2 regions of the Leuconostoc sp. XM4 genome follow, and region 1 is predicted to be linked to the other one. Evidence: predicted binding sites of a transcription regulator. Region 1 holds the regulator's gene; the other holds the start of a gene.
What was found. The regulator Rex, encoded in region 1, represses fermentation and respiration genes when NADH is low (regulators of the CRP and FNR family bind a similar motif). The targets are predictions, from matches to a motif close to TTGTGAANTANTTCACAA.
Positions count from the first base shown of each region.

Region 2: a site for Rex is predicted at 3,316-3,333, ahead of adhE (bifunctional acetaldehyde-CoA/alcohol dehydrogenase). Genes of this name have one in related genera too.

Region 1 is NZ_CP134507.1:1,736,505-1,743,337, forward strand. It holds gene RHP64_RS08790 (nitroreductase family protein) at 1-489, opposite strand, end outside; gene RHP64_RS08795 (FUSC family protein) at 582-1,064, shown strand; gene RHP64_RS08800 (HAD-IIB family hydrolase) at 1,074-1,892, opposite strand; gene RHP64_RS08805 (lipid II:glycine glycyltransferase FemX) at 1,959-2,996, opposite strand; gene RHP64_RS08810 (redox-sensing transcriptional repressor Rex) at 3,003-3,653, opposite strand; gene tsaD (tRNA (adenosine(37)-N6)-threonylcarbamoyltransferase complex transferase subunit TsaD) at 3,752-4,768, opposite strand; gene rimI (ribosomal protein S18-alanine N-acetyltransferase) at 4,761-5,171, opposite strand; gene rimI (ribosomal protein S18-alanine N-acetyltransferase) at 5,149-5,706, opposite strand; gene tsaB (tRNA (adenosine(37)-N6)-threonylcarbamoyltransferase complex dimerization subunit type 1 TsaB) at 5,690-6,400, opposite strand; gene ptsP (phosphoenolpyruvate--protein phosphotransferase) at 6,516-6,833, opposite strand, start outside.
Region 2 is NZ_CP134507.1:120,738-127,570, forward strand. It holds THF riboswitch at 49-182, shown strand; gene RHP64_RS00675 (folate family ECF transporter S component) at 219-776, shown strand; gene thiD (bifunctional hydroxymethylpyrimidine kinase/phosphomethylpyrimidine kinase) at 815-1,642, shown strand; gene RHP64_RS00685 (DUF6198 family protein) at 1,659-2,342, opposite strand; gene RHP64_RS00690 ((S)-acetoin forming diacetyl reductase) at 2,469-3,245, shown strand; gene adhE (bifunctional acetaldehyde-CoA/alcohol dehydrogenase) at 3,472-6,174, shown strand; gene rlmD (23S rRNA (uracil(1939)-C(5))-methyltransferase RlmD) at 6,207-6,833, opposite strand, start outside.

The DNA.
Region 1 (6,833 bases):
TGAAAAGCCCATCACTGCTTTCACATAGCGTGGCAAGTTGAGATGCTCTTCGTAAATTTCAAAGGCCCCTAATGCACCAGCCATGGTCACACTACCTAATCCCAGCGATTCAGCAGCGACTTGAGCCCGTCCAAGAGCAATGCCGGCACTCACAATACCACCTTCAAGTAATGCATAGCTCTGTATGTTCTCTTCTGCCTGGCGGCGCTGCTCATTGTTTAAGCCTATTAAATCTTTATTGTAGTCAACTGTTACAACAAAGTATCTTGCCGCAGTTTCAATATATTTCATGCCTACCTTAGTGGTAATATCAGCTTTTATATCTTGTGATGTAATTTCTATAAAAGTTACTGGTTGGTAATTATTCATATTAGGCCCAGCAGTTGCCGCACGAATAATTTCTGAAACCTGTTGATCAGAGACCATTTCATCTGTAAAGGAACGTATGGACATATGTTGATTAAGCACATCTAAGGTTGGGTTAGACATAGTAAAATCCTTTCATGAAACCAAATAATATTCATAACTAGATAGTACCATAAAATTATGATAAAATAATAAAATATTAATTGGAGAAATTTATGCAATTCGGGAAGTTTCGATTAGGATTACGTACATTAAAGACTGCTCTAGCCGTTATGCTAATCATCACGTCATTTTATTTTTTTAATCGTCCGCCTTTTGTTGCGTGTTTAGCGGCAGTTTTTGCACTGCGAGAAAGTTGGGATAAAACGCTCAACTTTGCCAAAGTGCGGTTGATTTCTAACACAGTCGGTGGTGCTTTTGCGCTATTTTATTTCATTGTTCACCAACAAACACATCAAGCTGCCTGGGTTTCCATGATTCTTTTACCTCTACTTGTTATTGTTGTAATTGTTTTATTAGATGGCTTCAACTACAATAGTGGTGTTATTGGGGCAATGGCTGCCCTATTAATGATTTCATTAAACATTCCAGCTGGTGCAACCATAGTTTATGTCATTGATCGTATCATTGATACTTTCATCGGCGTGGTCATAGCAATCGCGATTAACCGATTCTGGTCACCAAAAAAAGCGACGTGAGCCGCTTTTTTAAATACCTAAATATTGCTCAATTGTCTTCAAAACGCCATCGTTTGTGTTCACATCGACGGCTTTTTTAGTTACTCTTTGTTGCATAAACGGCTCCGCATTAGGCATCACGAACCCATTTTCGTATTTAGTCAGCATCTCTAAATCATTGCCATTATCGCCAAACACCATTACTTCACTATCTAAAACATTGTAGTAATCTTGCAAAACTTGTAGTCCGGCTGCCTTATCCACACCTTTTCCTAAAACATCAACAGAGCCAAATCCTGACCCAGTTGCATGCAATTCATTGCCAAAAATATTTCTCAGCGCAGACACATGTTGATGCACTTCATTATTTGGCCACACAAAAGTAATACCCAAAATGTGATCATCAACTTGCATTAATTTTTCAACTTGCTTGACGTTGGGATAAAATTGAAAAACCATTTCCGCGACTTGACCTGTCGCATGGTTAGACACATATGTTCCTTTATCACCTGTCATGATAATAATGTTTTCCGCTGACTCCGGATTTTTAGCATTCCAGTCAATGACCTTTTCTAATTGATTAGCTGACAAATGTACTGAATACAATTGTTGTTCAAATGTTGATACAACTGCACCATTGGAACCAACAAAATCCATTTCAAAGCCATTATTAATTGTTGGGGCAAACAATTGTTGTAGATTTTTAACTTGACGCCCTGAAGCCGCAACAAAACGCATATCGCGTGTCTCCATAACTGATAAAACGCGTTCAAATCTAGCTTGACTATATTCATCATTTGCCGTTAAAAACGTGCCATCCATGTCCGACGCAATTAATTTAATTGACATTACTTGTCTCCTACTCGTAAATACTATCTTTCAATTGTACCAAAAAAGCGCCGTTAAGCGCTAATTTCATTCAAATTGTTTAAGATATTCTTGATAACCAGATTCATCAATTACCCAATCTAGTTCACCAATGTACTCAGCATGGGGATCATGGTAAGCAAATTCATGCTTAAATTTGTATAATCCATCTGAATTATCAAATTCACCAATGCCACCAAAATCGTACTCAACTTTGCCTAATTCAAGTCCCCATTTGAGCATTTCGTATTGGATAGCAGCAGGCGCATTATGCTTTCCAAATTCACGATATGAACCAGCGTACATGTACCAAATCTCATCGCCATAAGAGAATCCAAGGCCACTGGCAATAACTTGATCTTCATAATGCGCTAGATAAACACGGAATAATCCCGTACCAGCCCATAATTTTTGCATTCGTAAGAAATAGTCAATTGGTCGATGGGTAATGCCATGGCTCTTCGCCATCGACACATATGTATCAAACAATGCGCGAATGTCTTCTTCACTATCACCACTTGTAACAGTAACCCCGTCACGAAAAGCACGACGAATATCATTTCTGACTTTCGGCTTAAAATGAAGCATTAACTCATCTTCATTTGTAATGGGCTTAGCCCCTTCACCGCGACCATCATAGTACAAAACAACATTCTTACGTGGTTGAATGTTCCCATGCATATGCTTAACTTGTTTATTTCTTGTTTTAAATCCAGCATCAAGATACTTTTGATTTAATGCATCAGAATATGACACCTCAGGATCCATACGTACCAAAAATACATTATCTGGCAAAGCCGTCAATGCTTCATTAATCATTGACTTAATCAAGTCAATGTCCTCAACATCAGCTACTGGCCCTCGGCCAACATAAGCTAATAGTTTTCCTGGTACTGCTTCGACGGTTAAAATAGACATAGCGGCATCAATTTTTCCGTCAGTTTCGTGGTAAACATAAATGTGTCCCCAGTTAGATTTCAACTCTCCCCACAATGGATCTTGTGTTACTTGTCCACGGGGATTTTCACGAACGAATTGCTGATAATCAGTTACTTTTTTGGAATCATCTAAATTTAAAATAGTCATGTGAAATTATAGTCCTGTCGTAATTGAGCCGTAGTTTTCGATGAAATAAACTAACGTCTGTAATTCATTTGTTAAGTCAACGTTTTGCACACGAACACCAGTTGGAACAGTCACACGTACTGGTGTAAAGTTCAAAATACCTTTGACACCCGTTTCGACTAACTGGTTGGTAATTTCTTGTGCAACACCTTGTGGAACCGTTAGAATGGCAATATTGATACGTTGTGCTGTTATTTGCTCTTGTAACTCTTCCATTGAATAAATTGGTACACCTGACAAAATTGTGCCTGTACGCTTTTCGTCTGCATCAAATGCTGCTGCAATACGCATATTTGATGATTGATGGAAATTAAAGTTTAATAAAGCTTGTCCAAGATTACCAGCACCGATTAAAGCCACATTAATTAAGCTGTCTTGGTCCAATACATTGGCGAAAAAATCTAAAAGCGCTTTGACATCATAACCGTAGCCACGCTTACCTAGCGCACCAAAATATGAAAAATCTCGACGAATTGTTGCCGCATCGAACTTAATAGCTTCACTCAACTCTGAGGAAGAAATTCGTTCCTTGCCAGCATCATGTAAAAATGTTAGATAACGAAAATATATAGGTAGCCGCTTAGCAGTTGCACGCGGTATTTTAGGTTGTTGAGTCATAATTATCTCCATTAATTAAACTTGTGAACTTTTGCATAACTAGTATACCATATATAAAAAAGGTTTTACCAAAAGATAGTGATGTTTTCACAATGATGTCAGGATTGTAACAATTCAAAATCCAATCCCGGATCCGTGTTTAAATCTAAATCAGCAAAAATATTTTTCTTGTAATTCCAATAACCCGCAGCACCAATCATTGCTGCATTATCCCCTGTATACTGCATCGGAACAGGGATAAATTCTGTCTTTGGAAAATCGTTTAATAGCATAGTCAATTCTTCACGTAATTGAGAATTTGCGGCGACACCACCAGCTAATACAAAACTTTTAACAGGAAAATTTTCTAATGCTCGTTTTGTCCGACCAATTAATGCATCAACAACAGCATTTTGAAAGCTAGTCGCCAAATCATTCTGATTGATTGTTTCCTCTTTTTGATTGGCGTGATGTACATAATTAATTACCGCACTCTTCAAACCAGAAAAACTAAAATCATAGTTATCTTCATGTGCCATGGCAGTTGGAAATTTAATGGTTGGTTGGCCTCTATGAGCCATCTCATCAATTGTCTTCCCAGCAGGATACGGCAAATTTAATAGCCGCCCAACTTTATCAAAGCTTTCCCCAGCTGCATCATCACGTGTTTCGCCAATGACTTCAAATTGGTTTTCTTCACGCATCAATACAAGTTCAGTATGTCCACCAGAAACCATTAATGCCATCGCTGGATATTTAATTGGCTTGTTAAAATTTGCCGCCGCAATATGACCTGCTAAGTGATTAACTGGAATAACTGGCAAACCATGCGCCAGAGCAAATGTTTTCGCCCCCATTAAACCAACTAATAAAGAGCCGACTAGTCCCGGCCCATATGTCACAGCAACCGCATCAAGCGCTTTGGGTTCTACATGAGCCGTGTTTAAAGCATCATTTAGTACCCGAGTAATCCATTCAATATGATGTCTACTGGCCACTTCAGGAACAATACCACCAAAGCGTTGATGTGAATTAATTTGGGTAGCCACACTGTTGCTTAGCACAATGTGACCGTCTTCAACAATGGCGACACTTGTTTCATCCGCACTTGATTCAAAGGAAATTATTTTAGTCAATTTTTTTCTCCATCATAATTGCATCATCACCATTTCTATAATATTTTTCACGACGATAATACTCTGTAAATCCCAGCTTTCTATATAATGCTTGGGCGCCACCATTTTGTGCAGATACTTCAAGCAAAAATCGAGTAACTTGCTTCATATTAAAAATATGTTTAAAAATGTTCTGTGCCACACCTTGTTTTTGATAATCAGGATGTACTGCAACACTAACAATTTCAGCTTCATCAAGTATTGTTGTGACACCAACAAAGCCACCATCCCCGATAAAATAAGCTGTCCTGGGACTAGCTAAATCATGTTCAAAAACGCTTTTGGGCCAAGGGGATGATCCAAAAGCAGCATCGGCTATATGCCATATCAAGTCAATATCTTCAGTTGTTGCTCGTCGAATCATCAAAGTGTAATGCCATTGATACCGCATCTTCGCGATTATCGAGGTAATATCCTTTCTTAATACCTGTTTGCTTATAGCCCAGTCGTTCATACAATGCCAGTGCGCCCAGGTTGGACACTCTGGCCTCCAGAGTCATTGATGACACACCTGTTTTTTTAGTAAACAATTTTAACTCTTGCATGAGTATCGTGCCTAAGCCGCTATTTTGCCATACCGGTAGGACAGCTATATTAGTAATGTGCATGTCATGAATGTCAGTGCGCAAAGCAGCACCAGCAAAACCAACAATTTGACCACGCCGTTCAATGACTAAATACAGTCGGACATGCGGACGTGACAGTTCACTCACAAAATCACGTAAAAGCCATGGTGCTGAACCATTATAAACTGCTTCTTCAATTTTTATTAGCATATCGATGTCTGACATCGTAGCTCGCCTTAATAAAAATGTTGTCCCTTGGACATCAACGACTTTTTCGGTATATTTTGGCAAACTATTTAATAAATGCTTTGATTTTCTAAATTTCAAAAACATAGTTTTCTGGTTTATCCTCACCAGGATGAGCAGCAATCCAGTTCAGCTCTGCTTGCGTTTTGCGTAGATAATTTGGATTAAAATCCTGAATATTCTCTGTAGGTGTTTCTTGCAATCCAAGTGTTACAAGACCCACCCCATCCGGTAAACTCTCTTCTGGTGACAAAATTTTTGCGCGCTCACCAAAAAGCGTTTGCATTTCATCGCTAAATTCTGAGGTGTCACCCAGAAAAGTAATTGGTTCGTCCTTTGCTTCCAAAAAAGCAAATAAATTTGTAATTGGCTGATGAGATTCAGTAAATATACTCACACCATTTTGATATACACCAGCAAAAACGTTTCTATTGCGGGCGTTAAATAATGGTACCACTAGCCCGTCAGCTTTAACTTGTTCCGCTAAAATTGCTAAGCTAGATACACCACATAATTCAGCACCCAAGGTATCGGCTAAAACTTTTGCCACTGTGACACCAATTCTTAATCCCGTAAACGATCCTGGCCCTTGAGCCACAACAACACGATCAATATCTTGTAGTGTCCAATTTTCAGCAGCCACAATATCTCGAATGGCTGGTAGCAACTGAATGGAATGGTTACGTGCTACATTGGTAGTGAAAACGTTTTTTACGCTATTATGTTCTGCCAAACTCACTGTTAGTGGTTGGTTACTTGTATCAAATGCTAAAATCTTCATAAGTTTAATTTTATCACAAATAATAAAACTTGAATGAGAATTGTTATATTTATTCGTAATCATAAAAACCGTTATAGAGCACAAAAAAAAACGCCAATGGCGCTTTTTCTAAATATTACTTTGTTGCTTCCTTAACTAACTCAATCACTTCGTCATTCGTTTCAACGTCCAATGCTTTTTCAGCCAACACTTTCATGTCAGCTGTATTGAGCTTTTTCATCAAGGAACGAGTTTGCAAAACAGATGGTGCACTCATTGAAAACTCATCTAATCCCATACCCACTAATAGTGGTACTGCCACAGGATCACCAGCCATCTCACCACACATTGCGACAAACTTGCCCTCTTTGTGTGCAGCTGAAATCACAGTATTAATTAATCGTAAGATAGACGGATTATATGGTTGATACAAATACGCCACACGATCATTTCC
Region 2 (6,833 bases), 420 kb from region 1:
GTTCGTTTTTTTTTATGGTACAATGTCTGGGTCGATAAGACAAATAAAATCGGGGTAGATTGGTGCGCGTTAAGTGCAGCGGAGACGGAATGTGAGCCGCTGACGAAACAAACATTCATTGCTAGCATTTTTTTCGTGTTAGCAATGAATGTTTGTGCGGTGCATCAGTCACATTCACCACTATATAAGGTGAACACTCCACTCGGAGGTTCTATAGCATGGAAAATACAACACGAACGTGGGTTTTCCCAAAACTAGATACGCGCCAATTCGTTTTATTGGCGATGTTGATGGCACTTCACATGGTGCTGAGCAGGCTGACAGTCGGCACTAATGTACTTCAAGTAAGCTTTGCATTCGTAACGATGTCTCTGATTGCTAAATGGTATGGTCCATTGTGGTCTATGTTAATTGCGGCAATATTAGACGTTATCGGCGCAACAATTATTAATCCTGGTGCATTCTTTGTGGGATTCACTTTTACAGCAATGATTAGTGCGTTAATTTATTCACTGGCTTATTTCAAGCATGACAAAACAAGCTGGTGGCGAGTAAGTGTTGCTGTGGGGTTGGTATTATTAATTGCTAATATTGGTTTAAATTCCATTTGGTTGGTTATGATGTATCATACAGCACACGATTGGCCTTCATTTTTAGCCTTTATTACACCACGTGTCATTAAGAATTTAATTATGTTTCCCATTCAAGTGGGTATTTCGTATTTTCTTTTAAATAATCAGGTTATTAGTCACACCACAAAAAAGATTTTTAGTTAAACAGCTTCGGCTGTTTTTTTGAAAGCAGAGGTTTTAATATGGTAAATGAATTTCCACAAGTTTTAACAATAGCAGGTTCTGATTCAGATGGATCAGCAGGGATGCAGGCAGACTTGCATACATTTTTCATTAGAAAAACATACGGTATGAGTGTGTTAGTTGCTGCTGTGGCTGGTAACTCATACGGTATTCATGCTGCGGAAACATTACCGCTACACTTTGTTGACAAACAGTTTGAGGTTCTTGCTGACGATTTTAAAGTTCGCGCTAGTAAGACAGGCATGTTATCAGATGCTAGCTTAATTGAAGCAGTGGTAAAAGCTTATAAACAGTTTGACTTTGGTCCTTTAGTAGTTGATCCGGTAATAACAACAAAACATGGTGCTCAATTGTTAGAGGCAGCGGCCTTTGAGGCACTAAAAGAAAAACTTCTACCACTGGCAACAGTTGCAACACCGAACTTTTTTGAGGCACAATTGCTAACTGGACGTACTATTGATAATGAACAGCAACAGACAGCTGCTGCAAAAGATATTCAATCTCTGGGCGTTCAAAATGTTATTGTCAAAGGATGGCATAATCAAGATAAACAAAATGAGGTTGCTGACTATGTTCTTCTCGCGGATGGCTCTGATTTTTGGTTAAGGCACCCGTATTTTGATACTACACACATCAATGGTACTGGGGACACTTTAAGCGCTGCTATTGCTGCTGAAATTGCTAAGGGGAAAGACGTTGCAACAGCTATTCGCATTGCCCACGATGTGACGGCAACAGCGATTGAACATGAAATTGCTGTTGGACATAAGTTTGGACCAATTAATCACTGGGCAGCTCAAGACTATAATAAAAAAGAAGACAAATAGTTTGTCTTCTTTTTTATTATGATGCACCGGTGATATCACCATGAACAAGTCGTTTGAAAATATGACGATCCGCCCAAGCGATATTACGTCCCTGTAAAAGGAAGGACATGACAGTGCCAATACCGAGCGCCACGATTTGATGGCTAATGATGAGACAAATAATCGAAATACCAATTGCAACAGCGAAATTACTCATTTGAGCTTTACTAGCATTGCCACGGAAATAATCAAAGCGTAAGATATTCGTCAGGTCATCTAAGGGGTGAAGAATCCAATTAACACGCTGGTATATGGAAATAGCCACGCCAATTGTCCAAATACCAAACAAGTCAAGAGGAATACGCCACCACCAACTAAGTTGACGAATGCCCAGCGAGACAAAGTAATTGGCGAATACGCCAACTAAAATACTAAACGCCATACCGAAGAAAATATTGCCGAGTAATCGTAACCAATTGATACGCATGGCTAACCACATATTTAAGAATGCCACAGAAACAGCTGTAATAGCTAAAAAGATACTAATTTGCCAGCCAGTGGTGTTAGATAAGTTAGCGGCGCTTGCAGTCCATGGGGCCGAACCCATGGCGCTAGCCACACTTAATCCATTACCAAATGAGTTAATGATTAAAGAGATAAAAAAGAAACTAATTTTTTGTTTATATCCCAGTTGATAAAATTGACCATCTATATAGTACATTGTGTAATTTTTTCCTTAGTTGATTATCTTCTTATTATAGCATTAAGAAAGGTGCTTAAAGATAGTTTACAAAATCACAATTAAGGTATAGAATATATGCATTAGAAAATTGTGAGGAAAAAAACAATGTCAGAAAATAAAGTCGCTTTGGTAACTGGAGCTGGTCAAGGAATTGGACAGGCAATCGCAGAACGATTGTCAAAAGATGGGTTTAAGGTTGCCTTAGTTGGACGTCATATTGAAAAAGTACAAAAAGTAGCTGATGAAATTAATGAAAATGGTGGTGAAGCCATTGCTATTAAGGCTGATGTGGCTAAACGTGATGAAGTTTTTGCAGCCGTCAAAGAAACGAAAGAAAAGTTCAATGGTTTTGATGTGATTGTTAACAATGCGGGTGTTGCGCCTACGACACCAATCATGTCAGTAACGGAAGATGATATGAACTGGACATGGGGCATTAATGTTAATGGTATTGTCTGGGGAACACAAGCTGCGACAGAAGCCTTCAAGGAATTTGGTCATGGTGGCAAAATCATTAATGCAACATCGCAAGCTGGTGTGCAAGGAAATGCTAATTTGACTGCCTATGGATCAACAAAATTTGCCATTCGCGGTATTACACAAACAACAGCTAAAGAGTTAGCAGAATTTGGTATTACAGTAAATGCATTTGCGCCTGGAATTGTGAAAACACCGATGATGGAAGATATTGCTCATGAAGTAAGCGTGAACGCTGGTAAAGACGACGAATGGGGAATGGCACAATTTTCAGAAGGAATTACCTTAGGACGACTAAGTGAACCGGAAGATATAGCAAATGTGGTTTCCTTCTTGTCTAGCTCAGATTCAAACTATGTGACAGGCCAAACATTAATTGTTGATGGGGGTATGGTATTTAGTTAAATTCAATATATAACTTTAAAGGCATCTCAATTTCTTTAATTGAGGTGTTTTTTTGTGCACTAATCTAAATATGTGATTTATTGTACAATATATATATTATTATGTTAGCGCTAACAAAAGCTTTTAAATAAGGGTTTAAGAAACATATTCAAAAAAGGTTGCTTTTTAAAAAAGAATGATATATACTTATATTGTTAATAAATGAGCAAGTAAAGGAGCAAAGATTATGGCAGAAGCAATTGCAAAGAAACCCGCAAAAAAGGTTTTGACCCCTGAAGAAAAAGCGGAATTACAAACACAAGCTGAGAAGATGACTGAGGTATTGATTGAAAAATCACAAAAGGCATTGTCTGAATTTTCAACATTTTCGCAAGAACAAGTTGATAAAATTGTTGCAGCTATGGCCTTGGCAGGTTCTGAGAATTCACTTCTGTTAGCCCATGCTGCTCACGACGAGACTGGACGTGGGGTTGTGGAAGATAAGGATACGAAAAATCGTTTCGCCTCAGAATCAGTTTATAACGCTATTAAGTTTGATAAGACTGTGGGTGTTATTAGTGAAGACAAGATTCAAGGTAAGGTAGAATTAGCAGCCCCACTTGGTATTTTGGCTGGAATCGTCCCAACGACAAATCCAACGTCGACAACTATTTTCAAATCAATGTTGACAGCAAAGACACGTAACACAATTATCTTTGCTTTCCATCCCCAGGCTCAAAAAGCATCGGTTCTTGCTGCAAAAATTGTTTATGATGCTGCTGTTAAAGCAGGCGCACCGGAAAACTTTATCCAATGGATTGAAAAGCCTTCACTTTATGCAACAAGTGCGCTGATACAAAATCCTCACATTGCTTCAATTCTAGCTACTGGTGGGCCATCAATGGTTAATGCAGCTTTGAAGTCAGGAAATCCATCCATGGGTGTCGGTGCTGGAAACGGTGCAGTTTATATTGATGCAACTGTTGACACAGATCGTGCCGTGTCCGATTTGTTGTTATCAAAGCGTTTCGATAATGGCATGATTTGTGCCACAGAAAACTCAGCCGTTATTCAAGCACCAATCTATGACGAAATTTTAACTAAGTTACAAGAACAAGGTGCATACCTTGTTCCTAAGAAAGACTACAAGAAAATTGCTGATTATGTCTTTAAGCCTAATGCAGAGGGATTTGGTATTGCTGGTCCTGTTGCTGGTATGTCAGGACGTTGGATTGCTGAGCAAGCAGGCGTAAAGATTCCTGATGGTAAAGATGTACTTTTGTTCGAATTAGATCAGAAGAACATAGGTGAAGCGTTATCTTCTGAAAAGTTATCGCCATTACTTTCAATTTATAAAGTTGAGAAGCGTGAAGAAGCTATTGAGACTGTTCAATCCTTGTTAAACTATCAAGGCGCAGGGCACAACGCAGCAATTCAAATTGGTTCACAAGATGATCCATTCATTAAAGAGTATGCTGACGCTATTGGTGCATCACGTATTTTGGTTAACCAACCTGACTCAATCGGTGGCGTTGGGGATATTTATACAGATGCTATGCGTCCATCGTTGACACTTGGTACCGGATCATGGGGGAAGAATTCATTGTCTCATAACTTATCAACATACGACTTACTTAATATTAAGACCGTGGCTCGCCGCCGTAATCGTCCTCAATGGGTTCGTTTACCTAAGGAAGTTTACTACGAAGCCAATGCCATTACTTACTTACAAGACTTGCCTACTATAAACCGTGCATTTATTGTCGCTGATCCTGGTATGGTTCAGTTCGGATTTGTTGGCAGAGTACTAGGTCAACTTGAGTTACGTCAAGAACAGGTTGAAACAAATATCTATGGTTCAGTTAAGCCTGACCCAACTTTGTCACAAGCTGTTGAAATTGCTCGCCAAATGGCAGACTTCAAACCAGATACAGTTATTTTACTTGGCGGTGGTTCGGCACTTGACGCTGGTAAAATTGGTCGGTTCTTGTACGAATACTCGACACGCCATGAAGGAATTTTAGAAGATGACGAGGCGATTAAAGATCTATTCTTAGAACTACAACAAAAGTTTATGGATATTCGTAAGCGAATCGTTAAGTTTTACCACGCACGTTTGACACAAATGGTTGCGATTCCAACAACTTCAGGTACTGGATCAGAAGTCACACCATTTGCCGTTATTACAGATGATGAAACACATGTAAAGTATCCACTAGCCGATTATGAATTGACACCGGAAGTTGCTATTGTTGATCCAGAATTTGTTATGACCGTACCACAACACACGGTATCTTGGTCAGGATTAGATGCTTTGTCACATGCTTTGGAATCGTATGTCTCAGTGATGGCTTCTGAATTCACACGTCCTTGGGCATTACAAGCTATTAAGTTGATTTTTGATAACTTAACAAATTCATACAATTATGATCCTAAACACCCAACTAAGGAAGGTCAGAATGCACGCACAAAGATGCACTATGCGTCAACATTGGCTGGTATGTCATTTGCGAATGCCTTCTTGGGACTTAACCACTCACTAGCACACAAAACTGGTGGAGAATTCGGACTACCTCACGGTATGGCAATCGCTATTGCAATGCCACATGTGATTAAGTTTAATGCGGTAACAGGAAATGTAAAGCGCACACCATACCCACGATACGAAACCTATACAGCACAAAAAGATTATGCTGATATTGCACGTTACTTAGGTTTGAAAGGTGAAACAGATGCTGAATTGGTCGATGTATTGATTGCAGAAATCAAGAAGTTGGCTGCATCAGTGGGTGTCAATCAAACACTATCTGGCAACGGTGTTTCAAAGCATGACTTTGATACAAAGTTAGAAAAGATGATTGACTTAGTTTACAATGACCAATGCACGCCGGGAAACCCTCGCCAACCAAGCTTGGCAGAAATTCGTCAATTGTTGAAAGATCAGTTTTAAAAAAAGAGACCTTACAATTAAGTAAGGTCTTTTTATTTTTGACGTTTTGTTAATTTAACAACGCCCTCCCAACGGGCAGTTTGAGGGAACATGTCAATACTTTGAATGTAATCAACTTGGTAGGCTTTTGATAAATCAACCAAATCACGAGCCAAAGTTGAGGCGTTACATGAAATGTACACAAACTTTTCAGGTTGTGTGCGCAAAATTTCTCGACGCAGTGCAGTGTCTAAACCTGTGCGTGGTGGATCAACAACTAATGCATCAGCTATCCATCCTTCTGATTGCCATTTAGGAAACAGTTTTTCAGCCGTACCCACTTCATAGTGAGCATTATTAATATGATTTAAAGTAGCATTTTGATTAGCATCATCAACTGCTTCGGGGATAATTTCCATACCACGAACTTCGCCAGCCTTGTCAGCTAAGGACAGACCAATTGTACCTACACCAGCATATGCATCGACTAGTTTATCAGCGTGCGTCAAATCAAGTGCTGCCAAGGCTTGGTTATAAACTACGGACATTTGCGTATGATTTAACTGCATGAAAGCACGTGGTGATAATTGGAATGTTTTCCCGAGAACCTTTTCTTCGATGTAGTCCTTACCCCAAAGCTTAAGTGTCTCTTCGCCCCAAACGAGGCTAGTACGACCAGG